Linked DNA regions of Occultella kanbiaonis. Each later gene encodes a partner of the first gene's protein in a complex. Links are inferred from orthologs where the notes say so. Each region holds a gene or a part of one and is shown in the gene's direction. Other genes may lie near its edges.

Region 1 (6,601 bases):
GCTGCCCGAGACCCCGCCCCGGGGGCTCAGCCTGGTGGACCTGGCCGACCGCGCGGAGCGGACCGACCGGGCCGATCAGGCGGATCAGGACGGGGCGTCCAGCAGCATGCAGGTCAACCGGGACGTGCAGACCCGCCGACCGGACTCGTCCGCCACCGCGATCTCGTAGGTCGCCGTCGAGCGGCCCAGGTGGATGGCCGTCGCCGTCCCGGTCACCCAGCCCTCCCGCGCGGCGCGGTGGTGGGTGGCGTTCAGCTCCAGCCCGACGGCGTAGCGCCCGGGTCCCGCGTGCGCGACCGCCGCGAAGGAGCCGAGGGTCTCGGCGAGCGCCGCGGTCGCGCCGCCGTGCAGGAGGCCGACCGGCTGGGTGTTCCCGGCCACCGGCATCCGGCCGACGGCCCGCTCCGCGCTGATCTCGAGCATCTCGATACCGAGCTTCTCGATGAGCGTGCCCCGGGTCAGGTCGGCCAGGTCCGCGATGTCAGTCATGACGCATAGGGTGGCACCTGTGAGTGAGAACGTGCGACCCAAGCTCCTGCTGATCGACGGGCACTCGATGGCGTACCGCGCCTTCTTCGCCCTGCCCGTGGAGAACTTCTCCACCTCCACGGGGCAGGCCACGAACGCCGTCTACGGGTTCACCTCGATGATGATCAACCTGCTCCGCGACGAGGAGCCGACGCACGTCGCCGTCGCGTTCGACGTCTCGAGTCAGACGTTCCGCAAGGAGACCTACGCAGAGTACAAGGGCACCCGGAGCGAGACCCCGCAGGAGTTCCGCGGGCAGATCCCGCTGATCGAGGAGGTCATGGCCGCGCTCGCGGTGCCGACCCTCGGCAAGGAGGGCTTCGAGGCGGACGACATCCTCGCCACCCTCGCTACCCAGGCCAGCGCCGCCGGACTGGACGTGCTCATCTGTTCGGGGGACCGGGACACCTACCAGCTCGTCGGGGAGTCGGTCACGGTGCTCTACCCGCGCAAGGGGGTCTCCGACCTGGTCCGGATGACCCCGGAAGCGGTCACCGAGAAGTACGGCGTGACGCCCGCGGAGTACTCGGACCTGGCCGCACTCGTGGGGGAGACGAGCGACAACCTGCCCGGGATCCCCGGCGTCGGCCCGAAGACGGCGGCGAAGTGGATCAACACCCACGGCGGGCTCGAGGGCATCATCGCGAACGCCCCAGCGATCAGCGGCAAGGCGGGGGAGAACCTACGCGCCCATCTGGACCAGGTGATCCTGAACCGGCAGCTGAACCATCTGCTCCGGGACATGGAGCTGCCGCTCGGCGTCGATGACCTGGCCCGCCGCCCGTTCGAGCGTGAGAAGGTGCATCAGGTCTTCGACGCGCTGGAGTTCCGGGTGCTGCGGGACCGGCTGTTCGAGATGACCCCGCAGGACGCCGAGACCGAGGCGTCCGAGGGTTTCGACCTGGACGTCACCGCGCTCGCGCCGGGTGGCCTGCCCGCCTGGCTGGAAGCCCGCGCCGGTGCCGAGGTGGGCCTGGATGTGCGCGGCTCCGCGGCTCAGGGCAGCGGGGACGCGTGGGGTCTGGCGCTGGCGGCCGACGGCGGCACCGCCCTCACGATCGATCTCGCCGACATCTCGGTCGAGGACGAGACGGCGCTCGCGGCGTGGCTCGCGGACCCGGCCGCACCCAAGGTGGTGCACGAGGCCAAGGCAGCGTGGCACAGCCTGGACGGGCGCGGCCTCGTTCTCGACGGCATCACCTTCGACACCGCCATCGGCGCCTACCTGTGCCACCCGGACCAGCGCAGCTTCACGCTCGCGGACCTGTCCGTGCGGTACCTGCACCGGGAACTGCGCGCCGGCGAGGACGACTCCGGTCAGCAGATGCTCGTCCTGGAGGGTCCCGCCGAGGATGAGATCGGCGCCGTCCGGGCCGCCGCCGTCCTCGATCTGGCCGCCGCCTTGCGCACCGACCTCGCGGACCGGGGTGCGGCCGAGCTGCTCACCGATCTCGAGCTGCCGGTGGCCGCGGTCCTCGCCGAGATGGAGAAGGCCGGCATCGCCGCGGACGTCGACTACCTCAACGAGCTCGAGAGCCAGTTCGGCGACGCGGTCACCGCTGCCGCGACCAAGGCCTACGAGGTGATCGGCCGCGAGGTGAACCTGTCCTCCCCGAAGCAGCTCCAGGAGGTCCTCTTCGACGAGCTCGGGATGCCGAAGACCCGCAAGACCAAGACCGGGTACACGACGGACGCCGACGCCCTCGCGGACCTGTACGCCAAGACCGAGCACCCGTTCCTGGAGCACCTGCTCATCCACCGGGACCAGATCCGGCTCCGGCAGACGGTCGAGGGGCTCCTGCGCACCGTGGCCCCGGACGGGCGGATCCACACCACCTACTCCCAGACGATCGCGGCCACCGGCCGGTTGTCGTCGGCGGACCCGAACCTCCAGAACATCCCGATCCGCACCGAGGAGGGGACCCGGATCCGAGCCGCGTTCGTCGTCGGTTCCGGCTACGAGAACCTGCTCACGGCCGACTACTCCCAGATCGAGATGCGCATCATGGCGCACCTGTCCGGGGACGCCGGTCTGATCGAGGCGTTCCGGTCGGGGGAGGACCTGCACTCGTTCGTCGGGTCGCGGGTGTTCGAGGTGGAGCCGGAGGAGGTCACCGCCGCGATGCGCTCGAAGATCAAGGCGATGTCCTACGGGCTCGCCTACGGCCTGTCCGCGTTCGGGCTGTCCAAGCAGTTGAAGATCGAGACGTCCGAGGCCCGCACCCTCATGGACGGCTACTTCGAGCGCTTCGGCGGCGTCCGCGACTATCTCGCCTCCGTGGTCGCGCAGGCCCGCACCACCGGCTACACCGAGACCATCCTCGGCCGCCGGCGGTACCTGCCGGACCTCACCTCGGACAACCGGCAGCGTCGGGAGATGGCCGAGCGGATGGCACTGAACGCGCCCATCCAGGGCAGCGCGGCGGACATCATCAAGGTCGCGATGATCGGGGTGGAGCGGGCCCTGCGCGAGCAGGGGCTGACGTCCCGCCTGCTGCTCCAGGTGCACGACGAGCTCGTGGTCGAGGTCGCACCCGGTGAGGCCGAGGCGGCGGAGGCGGTGCTGCGCGAGCAGATGGGCGCTGCCGCGGACCTGGCGGTGCCGCTGGACGTCTCCGTCGGCACCGGGAAGAGCTGGCGCGACGCGGGTCACTGACGGGTGCGGGCCGGTCGTCGCCCCTTGGGCACCGCGGGGTCCTCGCACCCTGGGCACCGCGGGTCCTCGGACACTGGTCGCCGCGGGTCCGGCCAGGAGGTCAGCCCGGCAGCCGGGTCCGCAGGATCACGGTCCCTGGCAGCAGAGCTCCCCGCTCCGGCCCCCAGCCGCCCCACATGTTCGCGTTGTCCGGGGGCCACTCCGGCTCGATCAGGTCCTCGATGACGAGGCCGGCCCCGATGACGTCCCGGACATGGTCGCCGATGGTCCGGTGGAACTCGGCGTAGAGCGGTTCGCCGGCGTCGTCGGTCTCGACGTAGGGCGTGCGGTCGAAGTAGGACCGGACCGCGGTCAGCCCGTGCGCGCTCGGGTCGTCGGGGAACGCCCACCGGATCGGGTGGGTCACCGAGAACACCCACAACCCGCCCGGGCGCAGCACCCGCGCCACTGCTGCGTGCACCCGCTCGGCGTCGGGCACGAACGGCAGCGCCCCGAACGCCGTGAACACCACGTCGAACGAGGCGTCCGCGAACGGTAGGTCGCGGGCGTCGGCCACCACGGTCGGCACGCCGATCCCGGTCGCGGCGTCCAGCGCCGCGGCCGCGGCCACCATCCCCGGCGCCACGTCCGTCGCGACCACGTCCAGCACGCCCCGCGAACGCAACCACCGGGAGCACTGCGCCGCCCCGGCGCCGACCTCCAGCACCGAACGGGAGGCGAGGTCCGCCGTCGGCCCTAAGAACTGGGCCCGCTCCTCCCGCAGCCCCTCCGGGCACCAGCAGAAGTCCGCCGCCCCCAGGAACTCGCCGTGCTCGCCCAGGTACTCCTGCGCACCCTCGCTCCACCAGGCGGCGTTCGCGCCCGCCGCCCGGCCGCCGTCGACCTGCTCGTACCCGGCCCTCGCCAACGGCCCGCGCCGATCGGTCCCCATGGGTCCTCCCTCGTTCGGCGTCAGCCTAGACTCGAACCCGGGCGGCCCTGATGCCGAGCGACCAGCCGACGGGAATCGACATCAGGGAGTGGCCATGCGCATCGGACTGATCACCGGGGGCGGCGACTGCGCCGGACTGAACGCCGCGATCCGGGCGGTCGTCAAGCATGCACACGGCTCCTACGGGCACTCGGTGACCGGTTTTCGCAACGGCTGGCGCGGCGTGGCCGAGGGCGACGTCCGACCGCTCGCCCGCGACGACATCCGCGGCGTGCTGGCGCTCGGCGGGACGCTGCTCGGCACCGCACGGTTCCACCCGCACTCGGAGCCCGGTGGCATGGACGCGGTGCTGGCCACCCTGGAGGCGGAGCGGATCGACGCGATGATCTGCGTGGGCGGGGACGGCACCCTGCACGCGGCGAGCGTCGTGGCCGAGCACGGGGTGAACGTCATCGGGATCCCGAAGACCATCGACAACGACGTCGAGGGCACCGACGCCTCGATCGGATTCGAGACCGCCGTGCACGTCGCCACGGAGGCGATCGACCGCCTGCACACCACCGCCGAGTCGCACAACCGGGTCATGGTGGTCGAGGTGATGGGCCGGCACGCCGGCTGGATCGCCGTGCAGGCCGGCATCGCCGGCGGCGCCGAGATCGTCCTCGCACCGGAGGCACCGTTCGACATGGACCGGGTGGTCCGCACACTCAAGCACCGGCACCGGGCTCACGCGTCGTTCTCCATCGTGGTGGTGGCCGAGGGTGCCGTGCCCGCCGAGGGCACGTCGTTCGAGTTCGAGACCCGGCTCGGCCCGCACGGCGAGATCATCGCCGGTTCCACGGGGGAGCGGGTCGCCGCCGAGATCGCCGCGCGCACCGGGTTCGAGACCCGGGTCACGGTGCTCGGTCACGTGCAGCGCGGGGGCACGCCGCTCCCGGGTGACCGGATCCTCGCCTCCCGGTTCGGCTACGCCGCGGTGGAGGCCCTCGCCGAGGGCCGCAGCGCCGTCATGACCGCGCTGCGCGGGGACCGGGTCGAACTGGTGCCGCTGAGCGAGGTCGCGGGCCGGTTGAAGCGGGTCCCGGACGAATTGATCGCGGTCGCGTCCGCGCTGGCGTGAGCCTCGGTGCCCGGGTGTCGCGGCCGACATCGGGGCTGGTAGCGATGCCTGGCCGGACACGATAGACTAGTAGACGGCTTTTCGTGCCCTCCTGCGCCGCCCGGTGATCGGAACTCCGATGACCATGGGAACACACGGTTCGCGGGGGCTACGTGTGCCACCAGCCCCTGTCCGTACTATTCCTGTCCACATCGGAGTCCAACACTCTATGACTATCACCACCCCCGCCACGACGAAGGTCCCGCAGGTCGCGATCAACGACATCGGCTCGGAAGAAGACTTCCTCGCAGCCGTCGATGCGACCATCAAGTACTTCAACGACGGAGACATCGTCGAGGGCACCGTCGTCAAGGTCGACCGGGACGAGGTCCTCCTCGACATCGGTTACAAGACCGAAGGCGTCATCCTTTCCCGCGAGCTCTCCATCAAGCACGACGTCGACCCCGATGAGGTCGTCTCCGTGGGTGAGCGCGTCGAGGCCCTCGTCCTCCAGAAGGAGGACAAGGAGGGTCGTCTGCTCCTGTCCAAGAAGCGCGCGCAGTACGAGCGGGCCTGGGGCACGATCGAGAAGATCAAGGAGGAGGACGGCGTCGTCACCGGCACCGTCATCGAGGTCGTCAAGGGCGGCCTCATCCTCGACATCGGCCTGCGTGGCTTCCTGCCCGCCTCCCTCGTGGAGATGCGCCGGGTCCGCGACCTCCAGCCGTACATCGGCCAGGAGATCGAGGCCAAGATCATCGAGCTGGACAAGAACCGCAACAACGTGGTCCTGTCCCGTCGCGCCTGGCTCGAGCAGACCCAGTCCGAGGTTCGTTCCACCTTCCTGCAGACGCTGCAGAAGGGTCAGGTCCGCCCCGGTGTGGTCTCCTCCATCGTCAACTTCGGTGCGTTCGTGGACCTCGGCGGCGTCGACGGTCTCGTCCACGTCTCCGAACTGTCCTGGAAGCACATCGACCACCCGAACGAGATCGTGGAGGTCGGCCAGGAGGTCACCGTCGAGGTCCTCGACGTCGACTTCGACCGCGAGCGTGTCTCCCTGTCGCTGAAGGCGACCCAGGAGGACCCGTGGCAGGCCTTCGCCCGCACGCACGCCATCGGGCAGGTCGTGCCGGGTAAGGTCACCAAGCTCGTTCCGTTCGGTGCGTTCGTGCGCGTCGAGGACGGCATCGAGGGCCTGGTCCACATCTCCGAGCTGGCCCAGCGCCACGTGGAGCTGCCGGAGCAGGTCGCGAAGGTCGACGACGAGGTGTTCGTCAAGGTCATCGACATCGACCTCGAGCGTCGCCGGATCTCGCTGTCCCTCAAGCAGGCCAACGAGGGCGTCGACCCCAGCAGCGACGACTTCGACCCGTCCATGTACGGCATG
Region 2 (6,595 bases), 380 kb from region 1 along the record:
CCATCGGCAATTTCGACGGCGTCCACCTCGGGCACCGCGCGGTGCTCGCCGAGGTGGTGGCCGCGGCGCGCGCCGAGGGGGTTCCGGCCGTTGCGGTCACCTTCGACCCCCACCCCGCCACGGTGCACCGGCCCGAGAGCGCGCCGACGCTGCTGACGGGGCTCGACGACCGGTTGGCGCTGATGGCGCAGACCGGACTGGACGCCGTCCTGGTCGTCGGCTACACGGAGGAGTTCGCCCGGCAGGCGCCGGAGGAGTTCGTGCGCCGCTACTTCGTGCAGGCGCTGCACGCGCGCCGCGTCGTGATCGGCGAGGACATCCGCTTCGGCTGGGGCAACGTGGGGGACCGCACCACGATGACCGAGCTGGGCCGTCGCCTGGGGTTCGAGGTCGAGGTGGTCCACGACGTCGCCGAGCCGGGGGAGCGGCGCTGGTCCTCCACCTGGGTCCGGGAACTGCTCGCCGAGGGCGACTGCGCGGGTGTGACCCGCGTCCTCGGGCGGCCGCACCGGATGCGTGGGGTCGTCGTCCACGGCGAGGCCCGTGGGCGTGAGATGGGGTTCCCGACGGCGAACCTCGACACCGGCGCGACCGGCACCATCCCCGCCGACGGCGTGTACGCGGGCTGGCTCGTGCGGTACCCGGGCGCGCCGGAGGAGGTCTCGTTGCCAGCGGCCGTCTCGATCGGCACGAACCCCACCTTCGACGGTGTCCAGCGCCGGGTGGAGGCCCATGTGCTCGGCCGCACCGACCTGGACCTCTACGACGAGGAGGTCGTGGTGGAGTTCGTGCGCCGGCTGCGTCCGACGCTTCGTTACGAGGGGATGGCAGCGCTCATCGAGCAGATGCGCCAGGACGTCATCGCCGCCGCCGACGTGCTCGGCGTGCCCCACCCGGCCCAGCTGCCGGCCTCCGGGTCCGCCACGCACTGAGGCCCGGCAGCCACGCGATTCCTCGGCCCCCTCCAGCGGGTGATAACCTGAGCGTTGCCGTCAGATCGGCCGCGGATTCGTCATGCCCGGGAGAACATGCCCCGGAGCTCCGCGCAACGAACACACCAAGGAGAACCGTGGCCCTCGATGTCGCAGTCAAGTCGCAGATCATTGCCGAATACGCCACCCACGAGGGTGACACCGGCTCCCCTGAGGTCCAGATCGCGCTGCTCTCGCGGCGGATCAAGGACCTGACCGAGCACTTCAAGGAGCACAAGCACGACCACCACTCGCGTCGTGGCCTGCTGCTCCTGGTCGGCCAGCGCCGTCGCCTCCTCGGCTACCTGCGCGACGTCGACATCGAGCGTTACCGCTCGCTCATCGAACGTCTCGGCCTGCGCCGATAGTGACGTGACCGGCCGGCCCGGGACCCCAGGGTTCCGGGCCGGCCGGTTCATGTGCCCGCCGGTGCGCGGGCGCCGTATCACCCACAACTACAGACAAACCACCCACTCGGGGCTTTCGTTGGTCCTCGGTAGTGGCTTCCGGACAGGCGTCCGTGGGCCTCGATCGATGACCGTCGAGCCCCGGACGAACACGAAGGAGGGCACCCCATGGAGGGTCCCGAGATTCAGTTCGCCGAAGCCGTCATCAACAACGGCAGTTTCGGCACGCGCACGGTCCGCTTCGAGACGGGTCGTCTCGCCAAGCAGTCCGGCGGCGCCGCCGTCGCGTACCTCGACGAGGACACGATGTTGCTGTCGACCACGACGGCCGGCAAGTACCCCAAGGACCAGTTCGACTTCTTCCCGCTGACGGTGGACGTCGAGGAGCGCCAGTACGCCGCCGGGAAGATCCCCGGCTCGTTCTTCCGCCGTGAGGGCCGTCCCTCGACCGAGGCGATCCTGGCCTGCCGCCTGATCGACCGGCCGCTGCGTCCGCTCTTCGTCAAGGGCCTGCGCAACGAGGTCCAGGTCGTCGAGACGATCCTCGCGATCCACCCCGACGACTCCTACGACATCCTCGCGATCAACGCCGCGTCGATGTCCACCCAGCTCTCCGGCCTGCCGTTCTCCGGCCCGGTCGGGGCGGTCCGGATCGCCCTGATCGACGGTCAGTGGGTCGCCTTCCCGCGCTACAGCGAGACCGAGCGCGCCGTGTTCTCCATGGTCGTCGCCGGCCGCGCGGTGACCGTCGCCGACGGCACCACCGACGTCGCGATCGCGATGATCGAGGCCGAGGCCACCGACAACGCCTGGACGCTCATCAAGGAGCAGGGTGTCGGCGCCCCGACCGAAGAGGTCGTCGCGCAGGGCCTGGAGGCAGCGAAGCCCTTCATCAAGGTGCTCGTCGAGGCCCAGCAGGACCTCGCCACCCGAGCCGCGAAGGAGGTGCAGGAGTTCCCGCTGTTCCCCGACTACCAGCCCGACGCCTACGCCGCCGTGGAGGCCGAGGTCGGCCAGGCGCTGTCCGACGCCCTCGCCATCGCCGGCAAGCAGGAGCGCGAGAGCCGGATCGACGAGATCAAGGACGCCATGGTCGGCGCCCTCCAGAACGGTTTCGACGGTCGCGAGAAGGAACTCTCCGCTGCCTACCGCGCGGTCACCAAGAAGCTGATCCGCCAGCGCATCCTCACCGACGGCTTCCGGATCGACGGGCGTGGGCTGCGGGACATCCGCACCCTCTCCGCCGAGGTCGAGGTACTGCCCCGCGTGCACGGTTCGGCGCTGTTCGAGCGCGGCGAGACCCAGATCCTTGGTGTCACGACGCTGAACATGCTGAAGATGGAGCAGCAGCTCGACACGCTGTCCCCGCAGACGCGCAAGCGCTACATGCACAACTACAACTTCCCGCCCTACTCGACCGGTGAGACCGGCCGGGTGGGCAGCCCGAAGCGGCGCGAGATCGGCCACGGCGCCCTCGCCGAGCGCGCGATCATGCCGGTGCTGCCGAGCCGCGAGGAGTTCCCGTACGCGATCCGTCAGGTGTCCGAGGCTCTCGGCTCCAACGGGTCGACGTCCATGGGTTCCGTGTGCGCCTCGACCCTGTCCCTGCTGAACGCCGGGGTGCCGCTGCGCGCGCCCGTCGCCGGCATCGCGATGGGCCTGGTCTCGGACACCGTTGACGGGGAGACCCGCTACGCGGCGCTCACCGACATCCTTGGCGCCGAGGACGCGTTCGGCGACATGGACTTCAAGGTCGCCGGTACCCGCGAGTTCGTCACCGCGATCCAGCTCGACACCAAGCTCGACGGCATCCCCGCCTCCGTGCTCGGTGGTGCGCTCACCCAGGCCCGCGAGGCCCGGCTGCACATCCTGGACGTCATGGCCGAGGCCATCGACACCCCGGACGAGATGGCCCCGACGGCGCCGCGCGTGATCACCGTCCAGGTCCCGGTATCCAAGATCGGCGAGGTCATCGGGCCGAAGGGCAAGATGATCAACCAGATCCAGGAGGACACCGGCGCCGACATCTCCATCGAGGACGACGGCACCGTGTTCATCGGCGCGACGGACGGCCCCTCGGCCGAGGCCGCGCGTCAGGCGATCAATGCGATCGCCAACCCGCAGATGCCCGAGGTGGGCGAGCGGTTCGTGGGCACGGTCGTCAAGACGACCTCCTTCGGCGCGTTCGTGTCGCTGTCCCCGGGCAAGGACGGGCTGCTGCACATCTCCCAGGTGCGCCGCCTCGTCGGTGGCAAGCGGGTGGAGAACGTCGAGGACGTGCTGTCCGTGGGTCAGAAGGTCGAGGTCGAACTGGCCGAGATCGACCCGCGCGGCAAGCTCTCGCTGCACGCCGTCATCGCAGAGGACGACGCCGAGAAGTCGGAGTCCGCGCCTGCGGATGCGTGACGTGTCAGAACTGATCCTCGGCCCGGCGGGATCGCCGGGTACGGAGATCACCGTGGAGACCGGAGCCGGCGCCGTCGTGCGCCGCTCCGTGCTCCCCGGTGGGATCCGGGTGCTGACCGAGGCCATGCCCGGTCAGCGCTCGGCCGCGATCGGTGCCTGGGTGGCCGTCGGTTCTCGTGACGAGACCGACGGCCACCACGGCTCCACGCATTTCCTCGAACACCTGCTGTTCAAGGGCACGCCCTCCCGCGACGCGATGGAGATCGCCTCGGCGTTCGACGCCGTCGGCGGCGAGGCGAACGCCGCGACCGGCAAGGAGCACACCTGCTACTACGCGCGGGTGCTCGACGCGGACCTGCCGATGGCGACCGACGTCATCCTCGACATGGTCACCTCCGCGACGCTCGACCCCGACGACTTCGACAGCGAGCGCGAGGTCATCCTCGAGGAACTCGCGATGAACGAGGACGACCCCGTCGACGTCGCACACGAGCGCTTCTCGGCCCTCGTCTTCGGGGACCACCCGCTCGGCCGTCCGATCGGGGGCACCCCGGAGAGCATCCGTGCGGTGCCAAGGGATGCCGTCCACGAGCACTACCGGCGCACCTACACGCCGTCCGAGCTCGTGGTCACCGCCGCCGGTGGGGTCGACCACGACACGCTCTGCGAGGCCGTCACACGCGCCGTCGCTGCGGGCGGCTGGTCTCTGGACCCGGCGGCCGCGCCGGCCCCGCGCCGCAGCCCGACCACCAACGGTCTGGACCTGCTCCCGGTGCAGGGCTCCGCCGCGACCGTGCGGCGCGGCACGGAGCAGGCCAACATCATTCTCGGCGGACTCGGCCCGGTGGCCGGAGACGATCGGCGCTTCGTGCTCTCCGTGCTGAACGCGGTCCTGGGCGGTTCGATGAGTTCACGCCTGTTCCAGGAGATCCGCGAGAAGCGCGGACTCGCGTACTCGGTCTACTCGTTCGCCTCGGGCTACGCCGAGACCGGCGCCTTCGGCCTCTACGCCGGCTGCGCGCCGGGCAAGGTGGCGCAGGTCGTCGAACTCCTCGACGCCGAGTGGGCCCGCCTGGCCACGACGGTGATGGACGACGACGAGCTCGCTCGGGGCATCGGTCAGATGTCCGGTGGACTCGTCCTCGGCCTCGAGGACTCCGGCTCCCGGATGTCGCGCCTCGGTCGCGCCGAGATCACGATGGGCGAGTTCGTCGGCCTCGACGAGACCCTCGCGCGGATCCGGTCGGTGACCGCCGAGCAGATCCGGGACCTCGCCGCGGAACTGTACGCGGCGGCGCGGCACCTGGTCGTCGTCGGCCCGTTCGAGGAGGACGTCGCGGCCACCGCGTTCGGGGCTCTGCCGACGGCTGCCTGAGGCGAGGAGCCGGTGGGCGCGCGGATAGCATGGCGATCATGCCGAACACGCCGAATACTGCCGCCGCGCCCCTGACGATCGCCCTCCTCGGCGCTGCCGGGCGGATGGGATCGACCGTCTGCGACGCCATCGAGAGCGCCGGCGACCTCGTCCTCGGCCCCCGGCTCGACGTCGGCGACGACGTGGCGCTCCTGGCCGGCAGCGGGGCCACCGTGGCCGTGGACTTCACCGTGCCGTCCGCCACCGAGGCGAACGTGCACGCCCTCATCGACGCCGGTCTGCACGCCGTGGTCGGGACCACCGGCTGGACCGAGGAGTCCCTGGGACGGGTGCGCACCCACCTCGCCGAGGACGGTCGCGGGCTCGGCGTTCTGATCGCTCCGAACTTCGCGCTCTCCGCGGTGCTCGCGATGCGGTTCGCGGCCCAGGCGGCCCGCTTCTTCGAGTCCGCGGAGGTCATCGAGCTGCACCACCCGAACAAGGTGGACGCGCCGTCCGGGACGGCCGTGCACACGGCCCGCGCGATCGCTGCCGCCCGCGCTCAGGCCGGCCTCGCAGCCGGCCCGGACGCCACCGAGACCGCCCTCGACGGCGCCCGCGGCGCCGTGGTGGACGGCGTGCACGTGCACGCCGTGCGACTGCGCGGCCTGGTCGCGCACGAGGAGGTCCTGTTCGGCAACCCGGGGGAACAGCTGACGATCCGCACGGACAGTTTCGAGCGGTCCTCGTTCATGCCGGGCGTGCTCCTCGCCGTTCGCGCCGTGGTCGAGCACCCGGGCCTGACCGTCGGCCTGGACGGGTACCTGGACCTCGGCTGATCCGGCCGGGCCGGGGCGTCGTGGGACCCTGCGGATCGGCCGGATGACCCCGGCGCTCGGACCGGTGCGGGATTGCCCTGTTCGGGTGTCGGGGGTCGGGGTTAGCATTGGCGACCATGTCAACGACGCGAGCTGTCGATGCCGATTTCGCCGAGATCATCGCACCCTTCGAGCGCGAGATCTTCGCCCACTGCTACCGGATGATGGGCTCGGTCCACGATGCCGAGGACCTCGCCCAGGAGACGATGCTGCGCGCGTGGCGCGGCTACGCCCGGTTCGCCGGAGCCTCCTCGGTGCGGACCTGGATCCACAAGATCGCGACGAACACGTGCCTGTCCGCACTGGAGTCACGGCAGCGTCGACCGCTGCCGACCGGGCTCGGCGCACCGAGCACTGCGCCCGACGCGCCGTTGGTGGAACAGGACATTCTCTGGCTCGAGCCGGCCCCGGACGGTGCGCTCGGTCACGACGACCCGGGGGACGTGGCCGAGTCCCGGGAGTCGGTGCGACTCGCCTTCGTGGCCGCGCTGCAGCTGCTCCCGCCGCGCCAGCGCGCCGTGCTGATCCTGCGGGACGTCCTGGCCTGGCGGGCCGCCGAGGTGGCCGAGGCGACCGGTC

What was found. Proteins that work in one complex are often made in the same cells at the same time.
Region 2: GKS42_RS11175 (region 1) and GKS42_RS09380 share a complex: the UniProt entries of both Bacillus subtilis proteins name them as parts of the possible RNA degradosome complex. The link is inferred for Occultella kanbiaonis from one-to-one orthologs.

What each region holds. Positions count from the first base shown.
Region 1 is NZ_CP046175.1:2,412,954-2,419,554, forward strand. Bases 3,271-6,222 are described here. They hold GKS42_RS11175 (6-phosphofructokinase), read left to right. Parts: upstream 3,271-4,209; coding sequence 4,210-5,235; downstream 5,236-6,222. Other genes in these bases: GKS42_RS11170 (class I SAM-dependent methyltransferase), read right to left, coding at 3,285-4,115; rpsA (30S ribosomal protein S1), read left to right, coding at 5,444-6,222. In the rest of the region: GKS42_RS11155 (GNAT family N-acetyltransferase), read left to right, coding at 1-169; GKS42_RS11160 (PaaI family thioesterase), read right to left, coding at 85-489; polA (DNA polymerase I), read left to right, coding at 488-3,184; more of rpsA, read left to right, coding at 6,223-6,601. UniProt on the Bacillus subtilis protein: Catalyzes the phosphorylation of D-fructose 6-phosphate to fructose 1,6-bisphosphate by ATP, the first committing step of glycolysis.
Region 2 is NZ_CP046175.1:2,037,860-2,044,454, forward strand. What follows is about bases 1,220-4,165. They hold GKS42_RS09380 (polyribonucleotide nucleotidyltransferase), read left to right. Parts: upstream 1,220-1,546; coding sequence 1,547-3,784; downstream 3,785-4,165. Other genes in these bases: rpsO (30S ribosomal protein S15), read left to right, coding at 1,220-1,339; GKS42_RS09385 (M16 family metallopeptidase), read left to right, coding at 3,777-4,165. In the rest of the region: GKS42_RS09370 (bifunctional riboflavin kinase/FAD synthetase), read left to right, coding at 1-932; more of rpsO, read left to right, coding at 1,070-1,219; more of GKS42_RS09385, read left to right, coding at 4,166-5,159; dapB (4-hydroxy-tetrahydrodipicolinate reductase), read left to right, coding at 5,198-5,977; GKS42_RS09395 (sigma-70 family RNA polymerase sigma factor), read left to right, coding at 6,094-6,595. UniProt on the Bacillus subtilis protein: Involved in mRNA degradation. Catalyzes the phosphorolysis of single-stranded polyribonucleotides processively in the 3'- to 5'-direction. Necessary for competence development in Bacillus subtilis.